Regions from separate parts of the Micromonospora sp. CV4 genome, predicted to be linked through region 2. Evidence: riboswitches for the same ligand, from Rfam matches in the RefSeq annotation. Region 2 holds a riboswitch; the other holds the start of a gene.
What was found. Region 2 has a riboswitch for cobalamin ahead of EAD98_RS07605 (ribonucleoside-diphosphate reductase subunit alpha). Riboswitches for the same ligand answer to the same signal wherever they lie in the genome.
Positions count from the first base shown of each region.

Region 1: it holds a riboswitch for cobalamin, as region 2 does, so the genes downstream of both, EAD98_RS10205 (CbtB-domain containing protein) here and EAD98_RS07605 (ribonucleoside-diphosphate reductase subunit alpha) in region 2, are expected to answer to the same signal.

Region 1 covers NZ_RCVI01000226.1:47,445-51,650, forward strand. The annotation lists gene EAD98_RS10195 (vancomycin high temperature exclusion protein) at 1-339, shown strand, start outside; gene EAD98_RS10200 (LacI family DNA-binding transcriptional regulator) at 423-1,445, opposite strand; cobalamin riboswitch at 1,745-1,891, shown strand; gene EAD98_RS10205 (CbtB-domain containing protein) at 1,925-2,128, shown strand; gene EAD98_RS10210 (CbtA family protein) at 2,119-2,889, shown strand; gene EAD98_RS10215 (histidine phosphatase family protein) at 2,886-3,473, shown strand; gene EAD98_RS10220 (ABC transporter permease) at 3,486-3,968, opposite strand; gene rpsD (30S ribosomal protein S4) at 4,149-4,206, opposite strand, start outside.
Region 2 covers NZ_RCVI01000204.1:25,104-29,309, forward strand. The annotation lists gene EAD98_RS07600 (ribonucleotide-diphosphate reductase subunit beta) at 1-205, opposite strand, end outside; gene EAD98_RS07605 (ribonucleoside-diphosphate reductase subunit alpha) at 247-2,580, opposite strand; cobalamin riboswitch at 2,780-2,997, opposite strand; gene EAD98_RS07610 (GH92 family glycosyl hydrolase) at 3,195-4,206, opposite strand, start outside.

The DNA.
Region 1 (4,206 bases), on a different contig from region 2:
CGGGGCGTGCCGGCGCAGCAGGTGGTGCTGGACCACGCCGGCTTCGACACGTACGACTCGTGTGCACGGGCGGAGCGGATCTTCGGGGTGACACGCGCGACCGTGGTGACCCAGGCCTTCCACCTGCCCCGCGCCGTGGCTCTGTGCCGGCGCCTCGGCATCGACGCCAACGGCGTCGGCGACGAGACCATGAAGCGGTACGCCCGGCCGTGGCGGGTCAGCTCCACCCGCGAGTACGGTGCCTGCCTGAAGGCGGCCCTGGACCTGCTCTCCGGCCGTGACCCGGCCCATCTCGGCCGCCGCGAGACCGGCGTCGACGACGCTCTCCGGACCGGCTGACGACGACCGGCTGATGACGATCTGCTGACGACGACAGGTGTCCCGGCCCACTCGGACGCGGCGGCTGCGAGCCGGTGTCCGCGTCAGCGGTGCCGGGGCGCGGCGGCGCTGTCGCGTTCGATGAGGTCGGTGGCGAGTTCGACGCGCGGGCTCTCGATCGTCTCGCCGGCGGCGAGGCGCAGCACGGTACGCGCGGCCAGCATGCCCATCTTGGCCAGAGGTTGGCGAACCGTGGTCAGCGGCGGGGAGCACCACTGGACCTCGGGCAGATCGTCGAAGCCGACCACGCTGATGTCGCCGGGCACCCGTAGGCCACGTTTGCGGACCGCCTCGTAGACGCCGAGCGCCATCTGGTCGCTGGCGGCGAAGATGGCGGTGGGCGGGTCGGGCAGGGACAGCAGCTGCGTACCGGCGGTGTAGCCGGCCTCGTGGTAGAAGTTGCCGGGGCGGATCAGGGCGTCGTCGAGGGCGATGCCGGCGGCGGCGAGAGCGGCGCGGTAGCCGTCCAACCGGGCCCGGCTGCACATCAGGTGCGGTGGACCGGCGATGAAGCCGATGCGTCGGTGGCCGAGGCCGAGCAGGTACTGGTTGGCGCTCAGGCTGCCCGCCCAGTTGGTGGCGCCGATGGTGGGCGCCGCCCGTGGGTCCACGCCGGCGGGGTCGACGATGACCACTGGCAGGTGGAGCCGGCTCAGCTCGGCCTGGAGCGGCGGATTCACCATCGAGGTCACGAAGATGACCCCGTCGGTGGAGCGGGTGCGCATGTTGTCGAGCCACTGTTTGGCCGAGGAGATGCGCCAGTGGATGGCCGAGACGACGGTGCCGACGCCGCTGCTCAGGGCGACGTCCTCGACGCCGCGGATGATCTCCACCGCCCATGGGCTGTCGAGGTCGTTGAAGACCAGGTCGATCAGGGCGGCGTCGGTCCGCTTCGGCGACGAGCGACGGCGGTAGCCGTGCCGGGTCAGCAGTTCCTCGACCCGTTCCCGGGTCTGCGGCGCGACGTCGGAGCGGCCGTTGATGACCCGGGACACCGTGGGTACGGAGACACCGGCCAGCCGCGCGATCATCGCGATGGTGACGTTTCGTCCGATGTCGGAGCCCACGTCCGGCCTCCCTGACTGGTGATCGCGCCCTCGGCGTCACGGCGCATGACGATGGGTGGAAGCTCCGGAACTTTCGATGCCTGACCGATAATGTCGATCGATGGCCGGGACGTTACGAGTTGTTTCCATACTGGTCAAGGCCTTTGCCGCATCCCGAATGGAACCGATCATGGGGTCCTGCTTTCGGAAGGCATCGGCACGTGGACCGAAATTTTCACGCCCACGGCGTGACCTGGGTCGGTCCGCGGCCGGCGGTCGCACGACTCACCTGATGCCGTGCGTCACAAGGGGCGTGGTTGACCGGCCGGATCGGCGCCGATACCGTCGATCCACTATCTGCGGCGACGCGAGGGAAGCCGGTGTGAATCCGGCGCGGTCGCGCCACTGTGAGCGGTCCCCACGGGGTCCGCGAGCCAGGACACTCGGTTGTCCGCAGCCTTGCGATGGGGACGCGTCATCCCCGAGGAGGTTTGCGTATCATGTCCAGCTCCACGTCCAGCCAGCCGTTGGTGCAGCCCGCTGGCAACGTCCGTCTGCTGTGGACGGCCCTGGCCACCGTCGCCGTGCTTCTCCTGCTGGCCTATCTTGTCGCCTTCGACCAGGGGGCGGTCTCCCGTAGCGGGATGTACCTGCACGAGCTGATGCACGACGGTCGGCACCTGCTGGGTGTCCCGTGCCACTGACCACCACCACCGCACCACGGTTCGTCACCGTTCTCGTCCGCGGACTGCTCGCCGGCCTGGTCGCCGGCCTCCTCGCCGGAACGTTCGCCTATGTGGCCGGCGAACCACACGTCGACGCGGCCATCGCGATCGAGGACGCGGCGGCACACGCCGATCCCACCGCCGGTGGGCACCATCACGATGACGCGCTGGTCAGCAGGGACGGGCAGCGTGGCGGTCTGTTCCTGGCCACCAGCCTGTTCGGCGCGGCGATGGGTGGCCTGCTGGCCACCGCGTACGTTCTGCTCTGCCGTCGGCGGCGGGCGTACGACGACGGCCGGTCGGGTCTGCTGCTGGCCGGCGCCGCGCTGCTCGGCGTGGTGATCGTGCCGTTCGTCAAGTACCCGGCGAATCCACCGGCGGTCGGCGACCCGGCCACCATCGACCAGCGCACCGGCACCTACCTGCTGATGGTGGCACTCGGCCTGGTGGCGGTGTGGGCCGGCTCGCTGGGTTACCGGTCGGTCGGCGGCGCGGCGCCACTGTGGCTCCGCGCCGGGGCCGCCGTCGGCGGGTTCCTGCTGGTGACCGGTGTGGCCTACGTCGTGCTGCCGTCCTTCCAGGAGGTCCCGGACGACTTCCCCGCGACCCTGCTGTGGGACTTCCGGCTCGCCTCGCTCGGCACCCAGGTGGTGCTCTGGACGGGGATCGGGCTGCTGTTCGCGGCCCTGATGAACCAGGACGGGCGCCGCAGGGCCGCCACCGCAGCCCCGAGCACGTGACCACCACCCGCCTGCGGCTGGTCGCGCACGGGCACACGGCCGCGCTGCGGCGGGCGACGTTCGGCGGGGGAAACGAGAGCCTGGACGAGGGTGGTCGACGCGCCGCCCTCGCCCGGGCCTCCGCTGGGCGGGACCGGCGGGGCGGCAACGCGGTCTGCCTGTCCAGTCCCGCGCCGGCGGCCATCGAGACCGCGTACGCCCTCGGGCTGACGCCGAGCGCCGAGGCGGCGCTGGCCGACTGCGACCACGGCCACTGGACCGGACGGTCGCTGGAGGCGGTCGGCGCCGAACAGCCTCGGGCGCTGCAAGCATGGCTGTCCGAGGTGGACGCGGCGCCGCACGGGGGCGAGTCGATCGTGGCACTCCGGGACCGGGTCGGCCGCTGGCTGGACGCGCAGCGGGGGCGCGGCGAGCGGATCATCGCCGTCACCCATCCGATCGTGATCCGGGTCGCGGTCGTTCACGCCCTCGACCTGCCGTTGGCGACGTTCCGGCAGCTGGATGTCGAGCCTTTGGCGATGGTCCGGCTCACCGGTCACGGGGCACGGTGGCAGCTACGGCTGAGCGCACCGCGGGCCGACTGAGACGGGCACCGGTCAGGGCGCCTCCCGGCGGGCCGCGGGTCCCCGGGCCAACGACGGCGTGACGCGGGCCCGACCGGCCCGGCGCGGCCCCGATCCGGCGGGTCGGAGCCGGCCACGGGCGACCAGTTCGACGGTGAGGACGACAGCGACGGCCTCGACGGCGAGGAGTCCGACGAGCACGACCAACTGCGTCACACCGGCGGCGAGGGGGCTCGCCCCACCGAGCAGCACCCCGACGAACGCACCCGGAAGGGTCACCAGGCCCACCGTCCGTGTCTGGTCGAGTGCCGGGACCAGCGCCTGCCCGGCCGCCGGACGGCACACCAGCAGCACGGCGTCCCGGGGCAGCAGGCCCAGGGCCAGGCCGGCCTCCACCTCACCGCGCCGGCTGGTCAGCTCGTCCAGCGCACGGCGACCGGCCAGCGAGGTGGCGGTCATCGCCCCGCCGATCAGGATCCCCGCGACCGGAATGATCGCGATGCCACGCGGCGGCACGGGTCTCGCTCGGCTCGGCCACTCCCCCGGCGCGGGGTTGTCGAGGGGCCCTGGCGTCGCCGTCGAACCTCCGGCCAGCGAGACCGGGACGTCGCCGCTCGACGGCGACGCGCAGGAGGCGTCGACGCGCGTACCGGAGGTGCAGCCCGCGGCGGCGGTCGCGGGCGGCCGACCCCTCGCTCAGCGTGAGTAGTACTCGACGACGAGCTGCTCGTCACAGACCACCGGAACCTCCGGC
Region 2 (4,206 bases):
TGGTGTCGCCGGTGGCGAAGAACGCCACCAGCCGGCTGACCAGGTGCCGCTCGGCGGGCGAGAGCTTGTCGAGATCGGCGAGGTCGGCGTGCAGGTCGACCTCCTCGACGGTCCACGTGTTGCGGATGGCGTCGCGGAACCGGTCGAAGAAGTGCGGGTAGCGCATCGGGCGGAGGGTGAGGTCCATCCCGGGGTCGAGCAGCATGTGCGTGGTCCTCGTGTCGGTGGTGGCGTCGGCGGCGGCGGTCACTGGCAGGCCTCGCACGACTCGGGGTTCTCCAGGGAGCAGGCCAGCGCCTCGGCGTCGGCCGTGGACGGCGCGACGAGAGCGACGGCAGTGGGCGCGACGGTGGCCTGCTGGATCCGGGTGGCCGGGCGGGACCGCAGGTAGTAGGTCGTCTTCAGGCCGGCCTTCCAGGCGTACAGGTACATCGAGGAGAGCTTGCCGATGGTGGGCGAGGCCAGGAACAGGTTCAGCGACTGCGACTGGTCGATGAACGGCGCGCGGGCGGCGGCCAGGTCGATCAGCGCCCGCTGCGGCAGCTCCCACGCGGTGCGGAACAGCTCGCGCACGGCGGCCGGCAGCTCCGCGATGTCCTGCACCGACCCCTCGGCCCGCTTGATCGCCGACCGGACCCGCTCGGTCCACAGGCCGCGGGCCTTCAGCTCGCGTACCAGAGCGGTGTTGACCTGGAGGAACTCGCCCGACAGGGTCTCGCGCTTGAACAGGTTGGACACCTGCGGCTCGACGCACTCGTAACACCCGGCGATGGAGGCGATGGTGGCGGTCGGGGCGACCGCCACCAGCAGCGAGTTGCGCAGCCCGTGGGCGGCCACCCGCTCGCGCAACGCGGTCCACCGGGCGGTCTGCGTACCCTCGACACCCCACAGGTCCGGCTGCAACCGGCCCCGCGCGGCCCTGGTCTGCCCGTACGCCGGATGCGCGCCGAAGGGGCGGGCCAGGTCGGCGGAGGTCTCCAGGGCGGTCAGGTACAGCTCCTCGCTGACCCGGGTGGACAGCTCCCGCGCCGCCGGGGAGTCGAACGGCAGCCGCAGCGCGAAGAACACGTCCTGCAGGCCCATCAGCCCGAGCCCGACCGGCCGCCAGCGGGGGTTGCTCGCCGCCGCCTGCGCGGTCGGGTAGTAGTTGATGTCGATGACCCGGTCGAGGAACGTCACCGCGGTACGGACCGTGGCGCGCAGCCGCTGCCAGTCGATGCCGCCGTCGGTGAGGTGCGCCGCGAGGTTCACCGAGCCGAGGTTGCACACGGCCGTCTCGGCGTCGCTGGACACCTCGATGATCTCGGTGCAGAGGTTGGACAGGTGCACCACGTTGCCCGGTTCGGCGGTCTGGTTGCACAGCCGGTTGGCCGCGTCCTTGAAGGTCATCCACCCGTTGCCGGTCTGGGCCAGGGTGCGCATCATCTTGCCGTACAGCTCCCGCGCCGGGACCTGCCGCACGTAGCGGCCCTGCGCCTCGGCCGCCCGGTACGCGGCGTCGAACTCGTCGCCCCACAGGTCGGGCAGCTCCGGCACCTCGTGCGGGTCGAACAGCGACCACACCTCGTCGGCCTCGACCCGGCGCATGAACTCGTCGGGGATCCAGTTGGCCAGGTTCAGGTTGTGGGTGCGCCGGGCGTCCTCGCCGGTGTTGTCCCGCAGTTGCAGGAACTCCTCGACGTCCGGGTGCCACGGCTCCAGGTAGACGCAGGCGGCGCCCTTGCGCCGGCCACCCTGGTTGACCGCGGCGACGCTCGCGTCCAGCGTGCGCAGCCACGGCACGATCCCGTTGGACTGCCCGTTGGTGCCGCGGATCAGCGCCCCCCGGGACCGGACCCGGGAGTACGCGATGCCGATGCCGCCGGCGAACTTGGACAGGTTGGCGACCTGGGCGTACCGCGCGTAGATCGAGTCCAACTCGTCGCGCGGGGAGTCGACCAGGTAGCAGGAGGACATCTGGGTGTGCCGGGTGCCGGAGTTGAACAGCGTCGGCGAGCTGGGCAGGTAGGCCAGGCTGGACATCAGCCGGTAGAAGTCGATCGCCTCGTCGGGCGTACGGGACAGGCCGCAGGCCACCCGCAGCAGCCAGTACTGCGGCGTTTCCAGCACCAGCCGGCTGGTCGGGTGGCGCAGCAGGTACCGGTCGTACACCGTGCGCAGGCCGAAGTACTCGAACCGCCGGTCGCCGTTCGGGTCGACGGCGTCGTCCAGCGTCCGGGCGTGGGCGGCGACGAAGGCGGCGGTCTCGTCGCCGATCAGTCCCTCGGCCTGGCCGATCCGGATCGCCGCGCTGAACGAGGTGATGCCCTGCCGGCGCACCTCCTTGTCGACGTAACCGGCCAGCAGACGGGCGGCCAGGCGCGAGTACTGCGGCTCCTCGCCGATCATCTCGGCCGCGGTCTGGATGGACAGCCGGTCCAGCTCCGCCGTCGTCGCACCGTCGTAGAGGCCGCTGATCGTCCGGGTCGCCACCCGCAGCGGGTCGACGTCGGTCAGGTCGTCGGTCCACCGCTCGACCGCACGGACGATCTTGTTGACGTCCACCGGTTCGCTGGCGCCGTCGCGCTTGCGGACGTGCATCTGCGTGCGCCGCCGGCCCGGCTGGGCGGTGTCGCCGCCGGTCGGGACCACCTGGGTGACTGTCACCACTCACTCCTCGCGAGTTCGAGACCTGATGGCCCTCGGACGCGAGGAGACAGACACCGGCGGACGCCACGCCGGGCGTGGGTCAGGGGGCGTCGGCCGTCCCACGCGGCGTCGGACCGCCGCACACCCGGGTGCGGGTGCGCGGCGCGCTGGCAGGTCTTCGGACTCGTGGGCACGACCGGGATCGCCGGTCTCCTACTGGCCGTCGCTTCCCAGGCCGCGTGGCGGCCCAGTGCTGATGACGGCGGTCGTTCCCACTCACCGCTGCGGGGCAGTCCCGGATTTCCACCAGGTTCCCTCTTGCCTCGACCACTGCGGATGAGCGGCCGAACCAGCTGCGCTCGACACCATATATAGGGACGACCTCGTTTGTCACACCCCACATGTCGGGGTCGGGCGTGTCGCGATCGGTGGCGACGGCCGTCATCGATCCGGGCTGGCCGGCGAGTGGTCGGTGGCTTGCGCAGCGCAACACCACCGACGGCGCGGGCCGTACGCCCTGCCCGCTGTGGGCGGGCCCTGACCCGGCCCGCCCACAGCGGTGTCCGCTACCCGGTGACGGTGAAGGGCTGCGCGACCCTGGTCACCGAGATGGCACCCGTCAGCGCGACGCTGGTCGGGCCGACCTTCGCCGCCCCGGGGACGCTGACCGTCGCGCCGGCGATGACGCCATCACCGTTCGCGCGCACCGTGCGGACCGCGAGGCCGTCACCGAAGCTGACCGTGACCTCCTCGTTCGGAGCGAAGCCGGCGCCGTCGACCGTGATCGACGTGCCCCGCGGTCCCGACGTGCTCGTCAACGCCGCCTGCGGTTCGTAGGTCGGCTTCTCCACCTTGTCGGTCACCTGGACGGTGGCCGTCGCCGGCGTCCGGGAGGACGCGCCGGTGGCGGTGACGGAGTACCGGCCGGGCGGCACGTCACCGGACGTCGCGACGGAGGCTCGTACCGCTCCCGCCGCCGAGGCCGCGACCGTGACGGTCCGCGCCGGACTGGTGCCGAGAGTCACCGTCACCCGCTCACCGGCCGCGAACCCGCTGCCGTTGACGGCGACCGCGTCACCGCTGGTGACAGTGGCGGACGACGACACCTCGATCGCCGGCTGAGACCCGCCACGCGCCACGGTCACCGTGAAGGTCGCGGTGCTGCTCGACACCGTGTCCCAGGCGGTGACGTGCACCGTGTAGGTGCCCTCCTGCGCGTAGGTGTGCCGTCCACTCAGCGCACCGTCCGAGCCGACCGTGACGTCGTCCGGAACCGTGCCGTCGCCCCACTGCACCCGGGCGCGGTAGCCCGTCGTGCCGGGAACGCCTCCGCGCACCGACCCGAGGGCGGCCGTGAGGACCTGACCGGCGTTGGCCGTCTGGTTGGCCGGTGCGGTGGTCACCAGCGCGGGGGCCGGTGTGCCGTCGTTCGCGATGGCGAACACGTGGATCCGGCCCGCCGAGCCGGGGTCGCCGGTCTGCGTCGGCAGGGTCACCGAGACCAGCGTCTTGCCCGCCGGGATCTGGTACGGCGCGGTGGCGAACAGGAACGGCTGCGCGCCGTCCCGGCTCGTGCCG